Regions from separate parts of the Pseudoalteromonas sp. RB2-MNA-CIBAN-0110 genome, predicted to be linked through region 1. Evidence: predicted binding sites of a transcription regulator. Region 1 holds the regulator's gene; each other region holds the start of a gene.
What was found. The regulator sigma-54, encoded in region 1, starts transcription at its own class of promoters, with help from an activator protein. The targets are predictions, from matches to a motif close to GTTGGCACGNNNNTNGNNT.

Region 1 (4,202 bases):
CGAATAGATTCAGCAAGTTGATGAACGCTTAAATCAGTTGTATCTATCATAAAGTCGGCGCGGGTGATTAATACATCAAGTAATTCTTTTTCTTTTTTGATGGCTAAATCAAGAGGCAACGAGTCAATTGATAGTGGGTGTAATCTACGAGTTTCAGAAAAACGTTTGATCAATGTTTGATCGTCGCTATCTAAATAAAATAAAGTAGGTTTTGCAAAGCCAGGCAAGTATTCAAGAATATCGTTAAATTCATCTTGTTGCTTAGGGATGTTACGCACATCAATGCTAACAGCAATTTTATCATAGCTATCAGACACACTGCGAACTAATGAAGGAAGCAAGTTAACTGGAATATTATCTACGCAATAATAACCTAAATCTTCTACAACGCGTAAAGCAACCGACTTTCCAGAACCAGAGCGGCCGCTTATGATAATTAACTCCATTTAACACCCTTTATAAAACTATGATTGATTGACAATAACTTGGTAAAGCTCAGTATCTGATTTTGCACTGCGTAACTGTTTACAAAAATCTTTGTTGTTTAGTTTATCAGCAATGGTTGCTAGAGTCTTTAAGTGCTGCTGGTTATCGCCATCTGGTACGATGAGTGCGACGAAAATATCAACAGGGCGATTATCGATTGCATCAAAATTTATTGGAGTTTCGCTAACGAGTACTAAAGCCAAAGGCTCTTCTGCACCGCTCATTCTTCCATGAGGAATGGCAATGCCACGCCCTATACCTGTACTACCGAGTTTCTCTCTGCTCATTAAAGCATTAAGAATATCTTGTTGCGGTAAATACGGAAGTTTGTCGTGAGCAAGTTCGCTAATGAACTCTAAAATTCTTTTTTTGCTATTAAAAAGGACCGCAGCTTTGCTGCAGTCCTGGCATATAAGTGAGCTTAATTTCATCATATTAGTGTCGAGCAAGCTTCTCTTTGTGTTTAATTACTTGTCGATCGAGCTTGTCGATCAACGAGTCAATGGCGGCATACATATCTTGATGTTCTGTAGAGGCAAATAGCTCAGCACCGCTTACGTGTATGGTGGCTTCTGCTTTTTGATTTAATTTTTCTACATCGAGAATGACATGAACATTATTAATATGATCAGAGTGTCTTTCTAGCTTCGCAAATTTGGTATTAATATAGTCTCTTAGTGAATCGGTTAATTCTACGTGACGACCAGTTAAGTTTAGTTGCATAAGCATTACCCTCTTTTTTTGCGTCTTAAATCAAACTTTTACGTTGATTTGACGGTGGAATAGCCAGAGATTCGCGGTATTTTGCGATTGTACGTCTCGCTACTTTAATTCCTTGCTCAGCCAATATATCCGCTATTTTGCTATCACTCAATGGTTTTGCTGAATTTTCTGCTGCGATTAATTTTCGGATAAGCGCACGGATTGCTGTAGATGAACATTCACCACCGTTTTCGGTGCTTACATGGCTTGAGAAAAAATATTTAAGCTCAAATATACCACGGGGTGTGTGCATATACTTTTGGGTTGTTACGCGCGAAATTGTTGATTCGTGCATTTCTACCATTTCAGCAACATCATTTAAAACCATTGGTTTCATGGCTTCAGGACCGTGTTCAAAAAAGCCTTGTTGTTGCTTAACAATACAATTTGTTACTTTTAATAGCGTGTCGTTTCTACTTTCTAAGCTTTTAATAAACCATTTAGCTTCTTGTAAATGCGAGCGAATAAACTGGCTGTCACCACTGGATTTTACAGTGCGAGACATTGCCGCGTATTGGCTATTAACACGAATTTTAGGCATGCTGTCTGGGTTTAACTCAACAACCCAGCGGCCTTTGATTTTTTTAACTGACACATCAGGAATAACATACTCAGATTCTTCTCTTACAATAGTATCTGCAGGTTTAGGGCTAAGAGTATGTATTAATGTCATTACTTCTTTAAGCTCTTCTTCTTTGAGCTTAGTTTTCTTCATTAATGTACGATAGTCACGAGCAGCTAATAAATCAATATGCTCGGTTAAAATCATTTTTGTTTCATTAATGTAAGGTGTTTCTTTATCAAACTGGTTTAGCTGAATACACAAACACTCTTGTAAACTACGTGCAGCAATACCAACAGGATCAAACAGTTGGATGCGTTTTAATACAGCTTCAATTTCATCAAGTTCGACTTCGTTATCATCTTCGTTTTCTTGATTAAAGCTTTCTAAAATCTCTTCGCAGCTTAGTGTTAAAATACCTGAATCATCGACGGCTTCTACAATAGCAATAGCAATAGCTTCGTCTGTAGGGCTAAATGGCGTTAGTTGTAACTGCCACATTAAATACTCATGGAGCGTTTCAGTAGAGGCGCCTTGGTATATTGATTCGTCTTCAGGCATCGGACCCGATGATGCTGCTGGGGCGGCACTCATGTACTCATCCCAACTAACATCCATAGCCATGTCGTCACTTAGCGTGTCTTTTGCAAGTGCTTCACCACTATCTTGTTCGTATTCGCTTGGAGCATCATCGGCAGATGCGCTAACAGTTATGTCATCTGTATCTGCTTTTTGCTCGTTTTTACCTGCAGCGTCTTCTGAATAGTCTGCTTCTTCAACCTCTAATAGCGGGTTGCTGTCGAGAGCTTCTTGTATTTCTTGCTGGAGATCCAATGTACTGAGTTGCAACAAACGAATAGCTTGTTGCAGCTGTGGAGTCATTGTAAGTTGCTGGCCCATGCGCAGCTGTAGTGATTGCCTCATGTATCTCTAACAATCCTTTTATGTTGTTATAATTAATACTAGCAGATGCTTAAAGACATGGCGTAAATGTTACAGCCTAAATTGCTCGCCTAAGTAAACATCGCGTACTGTTTTATCATTTAATACGTGTTCTGGAGTACCTGATGCAATCAGCTCCCCATGAGAAACAATGTAGGCTTTTTCACAAACATCAAGGGTTTCTCTTACGTTATGATCGGTAATTAATACACCAATCCCACGATTTTTAAGATGTTCTATTATTTTCTTTATGTCTAACACCGAAATCGGGTCAACACCTGCAAATGGTTCATCCAGTAATATAAATTTAGGATCTGCTGCCAGCGCACGTGCTATTTCAACACGACGACGTTCGCCACCTGACAATGCCATGCCTTGGCTATCACGAATGTGTTGTATGCTAAATTCATCTAATAATTTATCGAGAGTGTCTTCTCTAGCTTGTTTATTTAACTCTTTGCGCGTTTCTAAAATGGCCATTAAGTTTTGATAAACAGTCAGCTTTCTGAATATTGAAGACTCTTGCGGTAAGTAGCCAATGCCTAATCTAGCACGACTATGCATAGGTAAAAGAGTAATATCGTTATCGTCTATCGATATTTTACCTTTGTCGCTAGGTACAAGTCCTACTATCATATAAAACGTGGTGGTTTTACCTGCGCCGTTAGGGCCAAGTAAGCCAACAATACTGCCAGCTTTGACTTCAAGGCCGACGTTTTTTACAACTTCACGGCCTTTATAGCTCTTTGCTAATAGCTCTGCTTTTAATGTGCTCATGGTTGACCTTTGTCGCTTTTTTTACTTTTTTTAGTCTCGATTGGCACTAAAATTGTGTGAACGCGGTCAGTTGAGTTTTCATCTTTTTCGGCACTGATTAGCTGCTGCTCTATATCGTAGGTAATGCTTTTAGCATTTATTTTTTGTCCCGCTTGCGATACTTGTGCATTACCAACAAGCGTTAAAAAACGCTTAGATACATCATAACGTACTTCGTCAGCACTGGCGCTCATAGTCGTGCCATCTGATTGCTTTTCTTCAAAGTGCGCAGGGCTACCTGTAGCAATTAATAATTGTTTATTATCACCAAGTTCATCGCGTTTATGTACTTCTAAGCGGTCGGCTGTGATACGGCGATTACCGTGAATAATTTCAACGTTTTTCTCAAAAATCCCGACATTAGCTTTTAATTGACCTTCTTGCTTATCGGCGCTTATTGAAATTTGATTTGCAGTCGGTTGCGTGTTTTGCTCTGCAGCACTACTATTAAACGCTAGTATAAGTGTAGGAATAATAAGTGATTTTAATATTTTATTGGTCATAATATATGGTTCGCGTATGGTTAATTAGTTTTATCACTTCGGTTTTTAAGTCGGCTTCTAGGCCTTTACCAGTGATTTTTAAATTGGGTCCAGTGATGATAACGGGTTGCTCCGAACGCATTGTTAATAGC
Region 2 (4,202 bases), on a different contig from region 1:
CCCTAATCGCAGAGGAATAATGCGCGCAGCAGAAGCAAAGCTTGGTGAAGGTAAAATGACGATAGCAATTGTTGACTTAGACTACTTTAAAAAAGTTAACGACCATTTTGGTCACGATGTTGGAGATTTAGTTCTTATTGCCTTTGCAAAAGCTGCAAAAGAAACACTATGTAATGATCATCAGTTTGGTCGTTACGGCGGCGAAGAATGGTTATTTGCACTAAATACGGTTGATGAACGAATAATTCGCGATATATTTAACCGACTCGCCATTAGCTTCGCCGAGCATTGCAGTAATATAGAAGACTTTCCTAGTGATACAAAAATCACCTTTAGTGCAGGGGCCTCTGTAAGTGGCCCTTTAAAAAGCACACTAGATGTTCTTATTAAGCATGCAGATAAATTACTTTATAAAGCAAAAGAAAACGGAAGAAACCAAGTCGTTGTTGATTAAATAAGCACAGCTAAAAGTATTGGCTCATTTACTTGACTAAAGTCCGTCTAAAACCATTTGTTTAATTTTATGTGCTTTTACAAAATGATCTAATTTATGGGTGTGTATCCACCAAGTAGCAGCTTCCATAAGTAGCTCTGGGTCGTCGTTTTTATTAGCAAAAAATGCATAAAAAGAAAGCCCTACATTTTCGCCTTTAGCTGCTATTTTTTTATCGCACACGGTAATTATTTTTGCTCTTAGTTCTTCCCTCATACATACCTTATTTAATTATATTTTTACTATTAAAATACGCCATTTAAAACGCTAACGATTAGCTGTAAAAGGCTTCTATCAACCAAGCCATGATTCTCAAGCTCTTTATTAGGCGTATTTACTTTTGCAGCTTTGCATTCATTATCTAATATCTCATTTTTACGTGTATCGGTTTCGTATGCAATATCTGCTTGTTCCATACATTTTGCCGAGCCTGCGTAAGGCTGTGCCGCACAAGCGCTTAGTAATAAAAAAAGTGGAATTGCTATCAATAATTGCTTCATAACTAATCCTATTTTTACGCAACTTATTTACTTTAAATTACAGCTGCAAGTTAGCCTATTTACTTTCTACCACCATTACAAAAAATTCAAAAAAGAACGTACCTATAGCATCAAAAAAAGTGTCATTTTTTTCATCCTTTTTAATTTGTGCGCTAATGCATTGATTATAAACTTCTGAGCTTGTTTGAGCGCCATTTCGATCAACCGTTTCAGCCTCTTCAATGCATAAGTTAGGGTCAGAACGTGGGGCTGTACTACAGGCACTTAGTAAAGCGCACAGCAATAATGCGGCGATGGGGCTTTTTATGTTCATCCTTAAACTATCCTATTAAGTTAACGTGCTACCTGCATTTATACCGATTGGTATTATATGTGGGAGTAATACATATAGATTGTACCTAAATAATGTTGCTACTTTATCACTACAATAAAATAAACAACCAGTAAATATTTGTAAGGTTCTGTAGGAATTTATACTCACTTTTATAATTGAACTACGTAAAAGCCTGAAATAATTGCATTCATATCACTGTAAAATTTACAGTGATAGCAGCCCAAAAATAAAAAATCAAAATAAAAACAATAAAATACATCAACTTAACATTTGGCATTTAGTTTGCTAGTTAGTGATATAAGCAAATAAATTGTAAAAGGATTAGTTATGAATATTTTTGAAGCACTACGTCATGACCATGACAAACAACGAGAATTGGTAGATGCGCTTATTCAAACGCACGGCGACACAGAGCAGCGCCACACGCTAATGGACGAGCTAAAAACAGAACTAGAACAACACGCAAAATTTGAAGAACGTTACTTTTACAACCCACTTATGTTTGATGACTTAACTCATGAAAAAGCGCGCCACAGCGTAGCTGAACATCACGAAATTGATGAATTAATTGAACAACTTGAAGATACCGAAATGAGCTCGTCTGCATGGTTAGTTGCAGCTAAAAAACTGCACCATTTAGTACATCATCATTTAAGTGAAGAAGAACACGAAGTATTTCAATTAGCGGGTAAAGCACTAACCGAAGGGCAAAAACAAAGCTTGGCAAAGCAGTATAACGATGCAATGCACTGATACTTTTTATTTGTGAGTAACTTTACTCACAAATAATTGAACCACCTTATATACACTCCCTTGTGTACTATTGGTTATAAGCCACTTGGCTTATAACCATTTTTTAAGCCTATGTGCTAACTCTTCTCTAGTAAGGGTGCTTCTGTCGGATCAAAAATTCGATACGCCACTAGCTTTAAACCATCGTTAATAAAAAACCACACCAAAGCGTATGCCCACACAGCAAGTGCCCATCCCCATCCTAGTGGGGTCATAAACACCCCATAAACAGCAATAAGTGTTGCTATAACTTGCGTGCCAAATACGGCGACCATTAATATAGCAGACGGTTTAATAGACCAAAATGGACCTCGGGTACGCGCTAAAAATATAGTCAAATGCCCTGCTACAGAAAGTAATAAGTACATTAATGTTTGAAGATGAGGACGGTCGAGTTCAAATACTTTATCTCCTAAGTAAAATAAACCAAAGGCTGCAATTGGCCCTACAATTCCCAGCACAGATGCAATACCTAAAACGAGCCGCATATTCCATGTTTCGGGCTTATTTTGATAATGTACATTGTCGTATGCAATAGACAAAATGGCGGCATCGTTAAGTAAAGCAAGCATCACAATCATGACTGCTGTTAACGGATAAAAGTTAAAAATTAATATCGCCATTGTCATAAAAAGTAATACGCGCAATGTTTCAGCAACCCTGTAAATAGCGTAACTGTTCATGCGTTGAAATATTTTTCGGCTTTCTTTAACTGCATCAATAATAACCGATAAGCCATCGGTCATTAACACAATTGATGCTGCTGAACGCGCTGCATCTGTAGCACCCGATACAGCAATGCCACAGTCAGCTTTTTTAAGTGCTGGCGCATCATTTACGCCATCTCCTGTCATACCAACAATGTGCCCTCTATGCTGAAGCACATCAATAATATGGTATTTATGCTCAGGGAATACTTGTGCGAATCCGTCAGCGCTCTCGATTGAGTCATCTAACTGTGTGGCTTGATGATGCTCAGTTGCACCAAATCCACTAGCATCAAGAATGTTTGTCCCTAAACCCAGTTTACTTGCAGTTTCGCGCGCAATGGCAACTTGGTCACCCGTGACCATTTTAACGCTCATACCCATTTCTTTTGCATCGGCAATGGTTTGTATTGCTTCTTCACGCGGTGGATCAAAAAGCGGCAATACACCTATAAATTGCCATTTACCTTGCTCGTCTGTTTTAGCAACCGCTAAAGAGCGAAACCCACGCGCTGCAAATTCATCTATCGATGCCTCAACTTGAGTTTTAACTGCCTCAATATTAGCCGACAAAGCTAAAATAACCTGCGGTGCACCTTTGGTCACTTTAAACGTTTTGCCATCATCATTTTTAACGATTGCTTCAGTACGTTTGCTCACAGGATCAAATGGCTGAAAATGCTCTATATGATAAGAATCTAGATGCTGCTCAGCTTTTATACTTTGTAATACTGCTAAGTCAATCGGATCGTTATTTTCTGAGCGAGATGCTAATGCCGCGTACAATATAACTTGCTCAGCAGAGCCTTTATTTATTGAGTTTTCGATATAAAACGGGTCACCTAACGTTAATAGGTTTTGTGTCAATGTGCCGGTTTTATCGGAACACAAAATATCAACACCTGCTAGCTCTTCAATTGCAGCTAAACGCGTTACAACCACTTGCTTTTTAGCCAATAAACGAGCGCCTACAGCCATAGTAACTGATAGCACTGTTGGCATGGCAACTGGTATTGCCGCAACGGTTAATACGAGTGCAAACTGTAATGTGGTGATCATTGGATCATCGCGAAACAAAGCAACAATAACTATAAGCAGTACTAAAGCCGCAGCAAGCATTATTAAATAATTACCAATTTTAAGCACTGCACGCTGAAAATGACTTGCGGTTCGCTCCCCTTGCACTAACTGTGCTGTTTTACCAAAAAAGGTATTAGCGCCGGTTGCGTAAACTATTGCTTCTATTTCACCTTGGCGAATAATAGAGCCCGAATAAACAGTTTCACCCGCCGACTTTACAACCGGTAACGACTCACCCGTAAGTGATGATTGATCTACTTCTACTGGATCACCATTTAGCAAACGCGCATCTGCAG
Region 3 (4,202 bases), on a different contig from region 1:
CTAAACCGACATCGTATAAGTCTTTTTGTCTTTTAAGTTGGCGCTCTAGATTAGTAAGGCGTGTTCTACTATGTTTAATTTCAATCTCTGTGGCGCGAAGGATTGCTTTACTACGGGTAACTTCTGATTCAAAAGCAGTTGTATCAAGGCGCATTAACATGTCACCTTGTTTCACTCCTTGGCCTTCTTGAACAAATATTTTATCGACTCGGCCTGTCACTTCAGAGCGTAATTGCACTTGTGTATTAAAAACTAAATTACCTGAAGCCATTATTGAGTCAGTAATGTCGCCAAGCTCTACTTGAGCAATATTTACTTCGGCTTGTTTTTCATCGCCAGAAATTTGCTTTGACACAATTAGGGCTATAAATGCGCCTACAGCGAGTGTGATGATTATTGCTTTTTTCATTTTTATCTATCCGTGAATTAAGTAATGCGGAGGCAATACATACCCCCATCTAGTGGTTACATTGCTGCAATGACTGCCCAAATACCAAAAATAATGATTGAAGGAAGTGCAGAGAATAGGAGTGCTTTGTTAGTTGAAAAATTAGTCCAGCATTTTAAGCCGATCATTCCCAGTGCAATGCTCCAAAAGCTAAATAAGTTTATTGATTCTAATAAGCTATAAAAAGGATGACCAATTTCAAGTCCTATTATTAATTGGTTAATAGATGCGTAGCTAAATACGGCTTGTTGAGATATTTGATCTGTACTTGCACTTAGTACAAGAGCAATTGTGCCTAGGCTTGAAATAACAACTGGCATCATTGTCCAGGTAGAGAATCCATACCAAGCTCCGTAGCTATGTTCTGATTCAGGATCTTGTTTAGCCACAAGCATATAATAAAGTGCCATGAGTGCATTCATGATAGCCAGCGCAATTACGCCGCCAAACAGAGCAAACCAAATTTGGTTTTCTGCATTTAGCTCTATACTTTGACGAATTGCTTTTTGCTCGCCAATTGTTGCATCTATACTTGATGCTGCTACTTGCTCATTAATCAAAAACTGCATATCAACACTAGAGTAAAAAATATAAACACTAGCGATACTAGCAAGGGTAATACATATAAATGCTAACCATGACCAACCTTTGGCGTGTTCAACACCATTGAAAGCTTTACTAGGATTTATATAAATATCGAGTAGGGCGCTAAAAGCGTTAGGTGATTTCATTATTATTCCTTTATACCTATTTTATGGCTAGGCAGTTATAAATGCCCAGTGACTAAGTAATAGAATAAAGGAAAATGTATGTATTGTTTTTATTCAATTGTAACGGTTTGTTAACAGATGTGAGGGGTCTTGTTCAAAAACGAGAAAAGGGCCAAAAGGCCCTTCGTGTCGCAGCAAGTAACACATTCTTTCTTATAAATTAAAGTCTACAGAATAAGCAACGTAAGCTTTAATATCTGAATCATCCATATCTGTATCAGATAAACCAAAAGTGAAACCATCTTTCGAAATTGATACACCGTAATCTAGAATATTGTCATCGCCAATAAAGTCACCAGAGTAGTGGCCTAAGTGAAGTGCCATTTCAGTGCCGTTACTGCCAACAGCAAAACCGTAATCAGCTGTTAGGTAAAGTGAATCACCAAAGTCTGTACCATCACCACTTGCAGCTGATGTTGCAAGTACTGAAGCACCAAATGTAAAGCCTTCAACACTGATGCTACCGTAAATTTCAGAGAAATCTGCGTCAGCCTCAGAAGCGGCATCTGGGTAAGCGTAATAAATATAGCCAACATCGTAGCTAACGCTTTCGTTAATGTCGCCACCAAAGCCTGCGTATAAATCAAGCTCATAGGTCATTTCATCTGCCCACGATGCATTTGAAGCCCAAGTACCTGCATAAAAGCCCGATTCATTGGCGTAATCAATACCGCCTGAAATAGCTGCATCGCCCCCAGTTTGCTCTTGACCACGCCATAAGTAGTTTGATGTTGCCGCTGCGTTTGCTGTTACTTCAGCATGTACGGCTGTTGACGTTAAAGATGTTGCGCCCATTAATGCTATAGCACTGATAGCGATGGTTTTTTTTAGTTTTAGCATGTCCATTTCCCGTTATATGATTTTTGCTCGCCAAGGTTTTTATTATGTAATCTGAACCTTTAGGCTGACGGCTTTTTATTGTTTAACTAACGGGATAATTGCACTGTATGTGCCAGCTTCATTATTTTTTATTAAAAATTATTTTTTATTTATTAAAAACATGAGCTTGAATTTTATGAATAGGATGGGGATATAACATGAAGGAAGATGTTGCGCACATTGCTGGTGCATAAATTAACCTAGCCGCACCATAAAAGTACGGCTAAATTAGAAGATTTTAACCGAATATAGTGCGCATAAGGCTAATTGTTTCGTTTACGCTGCGACCTTTTTGTACTTCACTCACAATTGAATCACGTTTACTGCGAATGTGTTCAGGAATATCGTCAGCAGCAAGAGCACGGTCTACTAATATTTCTGCAGACTCTTTACCTCTACGCTGAGTTTTACCTGTTGTAGTTGTAGTACGTTTAGGCTTGGTTAGCAGTTTAATGTAGTTAGAGTTATCTGGTGTTTTAGCATCAGCGTAGTGAAAGAAACATGGAATTAATGCTTTAATAGCAACCAATTGTTCTTCTAACTCGTTACTAGGTTTAGCCATTTTGTACCATGACATAGCTTGAATACCTTTTACGATATCTTGCCAGTAACGCTCAAAATCACTATTTTTAAGTTTAGAAACACCAAGGGCACCACATAATGCATCTAATCGATTATTTGTAATCGGAGTAAATAAATCAGGGCGACGCATTGCAAGCAGTCGTGTTGCAGGCGCAAGTGTTGGTTTTTCGTTGTTGTCGGTGAATATTTTTGAATAAGCAGCAACAAATTGTTGATATTCGTATTGAGTAATATCACCTTCAAGTGGAATATTCACTAGTGCATCGTCAAAAGCACCTGGTAAATCACCAAGCATTTGATGGAAGCTCTTTGCACTCTTTGTAGATGCAAACCATTCAACGTCAAAGTTGTATGTGCTTGGATCAAGTGATGCCATGTGCTTACCGCTAAACGCAAGTAAGTCTTCAGGAATCATATCTTTAAGAGATTGTTCACGAATGCTTTTAATGTAGTCTACCAAACGAAGCTGTTCATCAAGTGCAATAACATCTTTGTGTTGTTCTACAAATACACTTACAACAGGCCACGGAGCAATACGTAAAGTTTTAACCTGTAAAAAGCTGATAGCTGAAATAAGCTGATCGTGTAGCTTCTTAAGTACTGGTAACTGCTGTGACTCTAGTAAATCGTAGTTCATACGATCTCTGCTTGCACTTAGCAATTCGTAACACCAAGGTAAAAAATCATCAGGGTGGTTTTCTACTTTCACGGCCATAAGGTTAAGGCTTAACTCTGAAGATTGCTTCAGAATGTTCTGATAGATTTGATTTTCTTGTTCGCCTAGCGTCATTTTTGACGGTGAAATTAGCAGTTTTTTCATGCCTTGTAGAATCTCCGGTTTAGATATATATTTTTTTGCTGGTCTATTTTAGCGCAATTACGCTAATAACAACAGCGCTGTCCTCCATACGTTGTAATTGAAGTGACTAAATCGGTATTTTTGCTAATAAAATGAGACTAATGCTTTAACATGTATCAATCATTTTCATCCAGTACAAAGAGGCTTTCGACTGAGATATTAAAATGCTTTGCTATTTTTAGAGCAATTATTACCGACGGCGTAAACCGGTTTGTTTCTACTGTACTTATTGTTTTGCGCGACACGTTAATAGCATCAGCAAGTTCTTGCTGTGAAAGCCCAGCCTCTTTTCGATACTTTGCTATGTTATTTTGCATATCCACTCCTAATCACGACTTTGCCAAAGCAATGAAGCGCCATATACCAAAAGCACGATACCTAGGTAGAATACCGCCATAGTTGCATGCGAGACCTCGCTAGCTATTTCATCGCCTTTATAAAAAACACCCAGAAGGCAAAATCCAAATGCAAAACTTGTATGTTTAAAGGCATTAGTATCGATGGTGTTTAGAAACTCATCTTTACAAGCGTATTGAAAATACATTTTTAACGGAAAGCCTCCTTTAATGAGGTAAATAATCACTATAACCATATAAAAAGAAACGCCCAATCCAACAAATAATAACCCTTCGTTATCGTGCTTTATTAGTGAGTAAACACTGAG
Region 4 (4,202 bases), on a different contig from region 1:
TTCAGCCTTTTATAATCGCCGTATTACACGATGAAGATAACGGATTATATTTAGATGCACTTTTAACTAAATCGTCTCAAATGCGTGTCATTTTTGGCTTTGCCCGCGCCTACTTTATGGTAGAGACTCATGCGCCTTCAGCACTTGTCCGGTTTTTGAATCAGCTTATGCCAAACAAAACACTTGCTGAGCTCTATAATGCAGTGGGTTTTCACAAGCAGGGTAAAACTGAGTTTTATCGAGAGTTTTTAAATCACTTATCTCACTCAAGTGATGAGTTTACAATTGCACCGGGGACTCCCGGTATGGTGATGATGGTATTTACCCTTCCCTCATTTGGTTATGTTTTTAAAGTAATAAAAGACAAATTTGGTGAAAGTAAGCCCTTCGGCCGTGATACCGTATTAAAGCGTTATCAACTAGTAAAAAACCATGATCGCGTTGGCAGAATGGCCGATACCATAGAATATTCTAACGTCGTATTTCCTTTGGCGCGTTTTGATAGTAATTTACTTGCGCAATTACATAAAACAATTGGCTCATCAATGGTAATTGAAGGCGAATGGTTGATCATCAAGCATTTATATATTGAACGGCGAATGACACCTCTTAACTTGTTTTTAGAAAATGCTGATGAAGAAAGTGCCGCAGACGCGATTGAAGAATACGGGCAAGCTCTAAAAGAAATGATTGCCGTTAATATATTTCCTGGCGATATGCTCTTAAAAAACTTTGGTGTAAGCAAGCACAAACGTATTATTTTTTACGATTACGATGAAGTTCAATACCTAACAGATATGAACTTTAGAGCATTACCAAAAGCAAAGAGCTACGACGATTATTTAATGGATGAACAAAGTTACTCTGTTGCACCACAAGATGTATTCCCAGAGCAGTTATGTACATTTGTAATGCCTAATCCTATGTATAAAAAGTTTTTCCTCAGCACTCATCCAGAGCTTATAGATGTTAGCTTTTGGAAGCAGGCTCAACAAAATATAAAAAATGGGCAGGTAAGTCATATTTACCCTTACCCGACAGCACAGCGATTTATCCATCACTGGTAGACGCAAAGGACACACAATGAATATAAGTAAAATAGATTTAAATTTACTCGTTTATCTCGATACATTGCTTCGAGAATGCAATGTAACACGCGCTGCTAATCAATTGAGTATTACGCAGCCCGCAATGAGTAATGGCCTTAAACGTCTTCGTAACTTATTTAACGACCCTATTTTAGTTCGTACCAGCGATGGTATGGTCCCGACAGAGCGCGCTTTAGAGTTACAACCCGTTATTCGTGGCATATTAATGACGCTTGAAGAAACCCTAGCACCCAATAGAGAATTTGAGGCAAGCCAGAGTAAACGTGTATTTAGAATAATGGCCAGTGATTACGCTGCAAGTACGTTAGCGCCAAAGCTCTTAAGTAAACTACACGAAGAAGCCCCCGATACTACTTTAGATATACTCACACCAAGTGATGTAACCTTTCATGACGTAGAAAACGGCAAAGTAGATATGGCAATCAACCGCTTTGAAAACTTACCTCAGTCTTTTCATCATAAACGTATTTGGAAAGACAGTTTTTGCTGCTTAGTTAAGGCCGACAACCCTATTATTGAAAACTTTAGCCTCGACAGCTACTTAAAAGCGCGCCATATATGGGTGAGTAAAACAGGTTTTGGTGTAGGCGTGGGCATGGACCCTAAAGATGTGCAAAAACTTGGTTGGGTTGACGAAGCACTTGCCCACTTTGGTAAACATCGTAACATTGCCACTTTTACGCGTAACTACCATGTAGCGATTCATTTAGCTAAAGAGAAAAATTTGATTGCAACCCTTCCTTCAAAAGCCGCAAATATATATTTAGATGATCCGGGGCTTAAAATTTTAGAGCCACCATTTCCAATTCCTCCTTTTGAGCTTGATATGATTTGGAGCCCATTGTTACATCGCGATGCAAGTCACATTTGGTTACGTCAAAAAGTAGCTGAAGTAGCTGAAGAACTTAAATAACTTTATTACACAATATGATGTAAAAATTGCTAGGTTTAATATACCCGCCTAAACCTAGCAAATTTAAAAACCCATTTAAACCACTAACTATCAATAACTTAAATTAAATTTCAAATATTGGAACGTGCTTTGCTTTTATTAAATCGAACTATACATTCATTTAATAAAAGAGGTCATTATGAACACCCATCAAGGATCAGAAGTAAATCATATTACTGACATCATTCAAGTTATGAACAGCGGCATCGATTTTTATCAAAAAGCACAGGAAAAAGTTGAAGACCCTGCTATTGGCGCCCTTTTTCAGCGTATGATAGATGCCCGAAAAGTGAGTGTTGAGCGTTTGCAGCCATATGCAATTAATGAAAAAGGCGAACGCGAAGATGGTTCATCTTTCGCAGTTGAAGCACGTCGTGCATACACAGCCTTACTTACTACATTCACCTCACATAACGACAGCACGTATGTAAAAGAGCTTGAAGAAGTAGAAGATAAAACGCTTGTAGAAATTAAAGCCGCTATGGATAAACCACAACCGGCTGATTGCGAAGCTGCTCTGGCTAAAACATTATTAACGATGCAAAGCTGCCATGCAGAAATGAGCCGCATGCAAAAACATTAAGCTTACATAACGCATAAATACAACCCAGCCTAGCGCTGGGTTTTTTATTGCCTCTAATACCAACCTGCATAGATATTTAAGCAATTTAACGAATTAAATTACACTATAACGATGTTAAATAGACCCCATATATAAGCAAATTGGTATAAACACCACCTTATTTCGCCACATTTTGAATACATAATGAATACAAATATTTAATGTTATTAGAATATTTATTTAACCACGCTTTATTTTTGCTGTGCTAATTTTGTTAATAGGTACCTAAAACCTTGCTGTGGCGCCGCAGCATTTAATTAAAAATAAGGTCCAATATGAAAAGTAAACTAACTAAACTGCAAAATAATGCTGATGTAGATATGACCCCGATGTTAGACATAGTGTTCATATTACTAATTTTCTTTATTGTAACTACATCTTTTGTAAAACCTGTAGCTATTGAATTAAACCGACCACTCGACAGCCCTCAAATAGATAAGCCTGTTAAAAATGCTTTATTTAGAATTGATGAAAGCAACGGAGTATATTTTTCAGGGAGGTTAATTGATTTAGAGCAAGTTGCGACTAATTTAGCGATGTTCGCGGCTAAATATGAAATAAGTTCGGTACTTATAACCGCAGACGAAAACAGTACACATAATACTTTAATGAGTGTAATGAATAATATTAAGCAATACGATGATTATTCAATAAGTTTGATTTCTAAATAAAATCAGCCCAGGCTAAAACCAAAAAAAAGGGCCATACGGCCCTTTGAGTTAAATAACTAAAGGGAGGTTACTTAACCTAAATTCTGGCTAATAAATCTATCTCTAGCAGCTATTGTCAGCGTTAACTGCGTTGAATTTAATTGCAATAGGCCAGCTATTGACGCATAAATTCGCCTTGTTTTCACTGAAAATCTCTGGCTAGAGAAATCAAAGTTTAAATATCTTAACCAGAGTTCAGGTTATTAATTAAAAACGGTATTCTGCGCCTACGTAGTAGTAAGCACCGTTAAATCCAAATGGAGCAGAACGACGTGAGTAGTCAAACACACCTGAGCTACTTATTACTGTGTTGCCACTAGCATCCACAATAGTACCTGAGCGAGAGTTACCTATTTCGTTTTTATCTGGGTAAACATCAAACAAGTTATTTGCACCAATATTTACCGACAAATCTTCAGTAACGAAGTAGTTAACTTTAACGTCAGTTAAAATTTCTGCGCCATACGTTTGACGACCACCATCTTCTACTGTGTACTCACCAAAGCGATTAAGTGACAGGTTAACTGTCCAATCGTCACGTTGATAAAGCGCACTTAAGTTAATACGATCCTCTGGTTGCCACTCTTCAATAATAGAGATGTCTTCAGCTGAAAATATATCTTCTACGTTTACTGTCTCAAGGCTTGAGCCAGCAGGCGAAAATAACGATACAACATCTGTTTTAGTAAAGTTAGCTGCAAGTGTAAAATCAAGCGTGCCGCCTAAACCTTCAGTGTTCCACGTTGCTACAAAATCAACACCACGAGTTTCTGTATCAGCACCATTTAAGAAGAACTGACCTACGCCAG

Region 2: AAEY68_RS05505 (hemerythrin domain-containing protein) is a predicted target of sigma-54. The motif match lies at 1,597-1,615, and genes of this name have one in related genera.
Region 3: AAEY68_RS14835 (TorF family putative porin) is a predicted target of sigma-54. The motif match lies at 2,157-2,175, and genes of this name have one in related genera.
Region 4: AAEY68_RS14580 (ferritin-like domain-containing protein) is a predicted target of sigma-54. The motif match lies at 2,139-2,157, and genes of this name have one in related genera.

The regions. Positions count from the first base shown of each region.
Region 1 is NZ_JBEOOQ010000014.1:70,542-74,743, reverse strand. It holds gene rapZ (RNase adapter RapZ) at 1-446, opposite strand, end outside; gene ptsN (PTS IIA-like nitrogen regulatory protein PtsN) at 465-917, opposite strand; gene hpf (ribosome hibernation promoting factor) at 922-1,209, opposite strand; gene AAEY68_RS09155 (RNA polymerase factor sigma-54) at 1,235-2,734, opposite strand; gene lptB (LPS export ABC transporter ATP-binding protein) at 2,804-3,529, opposite strand; gene lptA (lipopolysaccharide transport periplasmic protein LptA) at 3,526-4,071, opposite strand; gene lptC (LPS export ABC transporter periplasmic protein LptC) at 4,061-4,202, opposite strand, start outside.
Region 2 is NZ_JBEOOQ010000006.1:105,256-109,457, reverse strand. It holds gene AAEY68_RS05525 (tetratricopeptide repeat-containing diguanylate cyclase) at 1-454, shown strand, start outside; gene AAEY68_RS05520 (DUF6500 family protein) at 491-709, opposite strand; gene AAEY68_RS05515 (hypothetical protein) at 739-993, opposite strand; gene AAEY68_RS05510 (hypothetical protein) at 1,049-1,306, opposite strand; gene AAEY68_RS05505 (hemerythrin domain-containing protein) at 1,655-2,080, shown strand; gene AAEY68_RS05500 (plasma-membrane proton-efflux P-type ATPase) at 2,197-4,202, opposite strand, start outside.
Region 3 is NZ_JBEOOQ010000031.1:44,547-48,748, forward strand. It holds gene AAEY68_RS14825 (efflux RND transporter periplasmic adaptor subunit) at 1-409, opposite strand, end outside; gene AAEY68_RS14830 (YIP1 family protein) at 466-1,179, opposite strand; gene AAEY68_RS14835 (TorF family putative porin) at 1,372-2,058, opposite strand; gene AAEY68_RS14840 (hypothetical protein) at 2,336-3,499, opposite strand; gene AAEY68_RS14845 (helix-turn-helix transcriptional regulator) at 3,655-3,855, opposite strand; gene AAEY68_RS14850 (hypothetical protein) at 3,864-4,202, opposite strand, start outside.
Region 4 is NZ_JBEOOQ010000030.1:52,314-56,515, reverse strand. It holds gene aceK (bifunctional isocitrate dehydrogenase kinase/phosphatase) at 1-1,067, shown strand, start outside; gene AAEY68_RS14585 (LysR family transcriptional regulator) at 1,084-2,022, shown strand; gene AAEY68_RS14580 (ferritin-like domain-containing protein) at 2,201-2,644, shown strand; gene AAEY68_RS14575 (ExbD/TolR family protein) at 2,959-3,354, shown strand; gene AAEY68_RS14570 (TonB-dependent receptor plug domain-containing protein) at 3,601-4,202, opposite strand, start outside.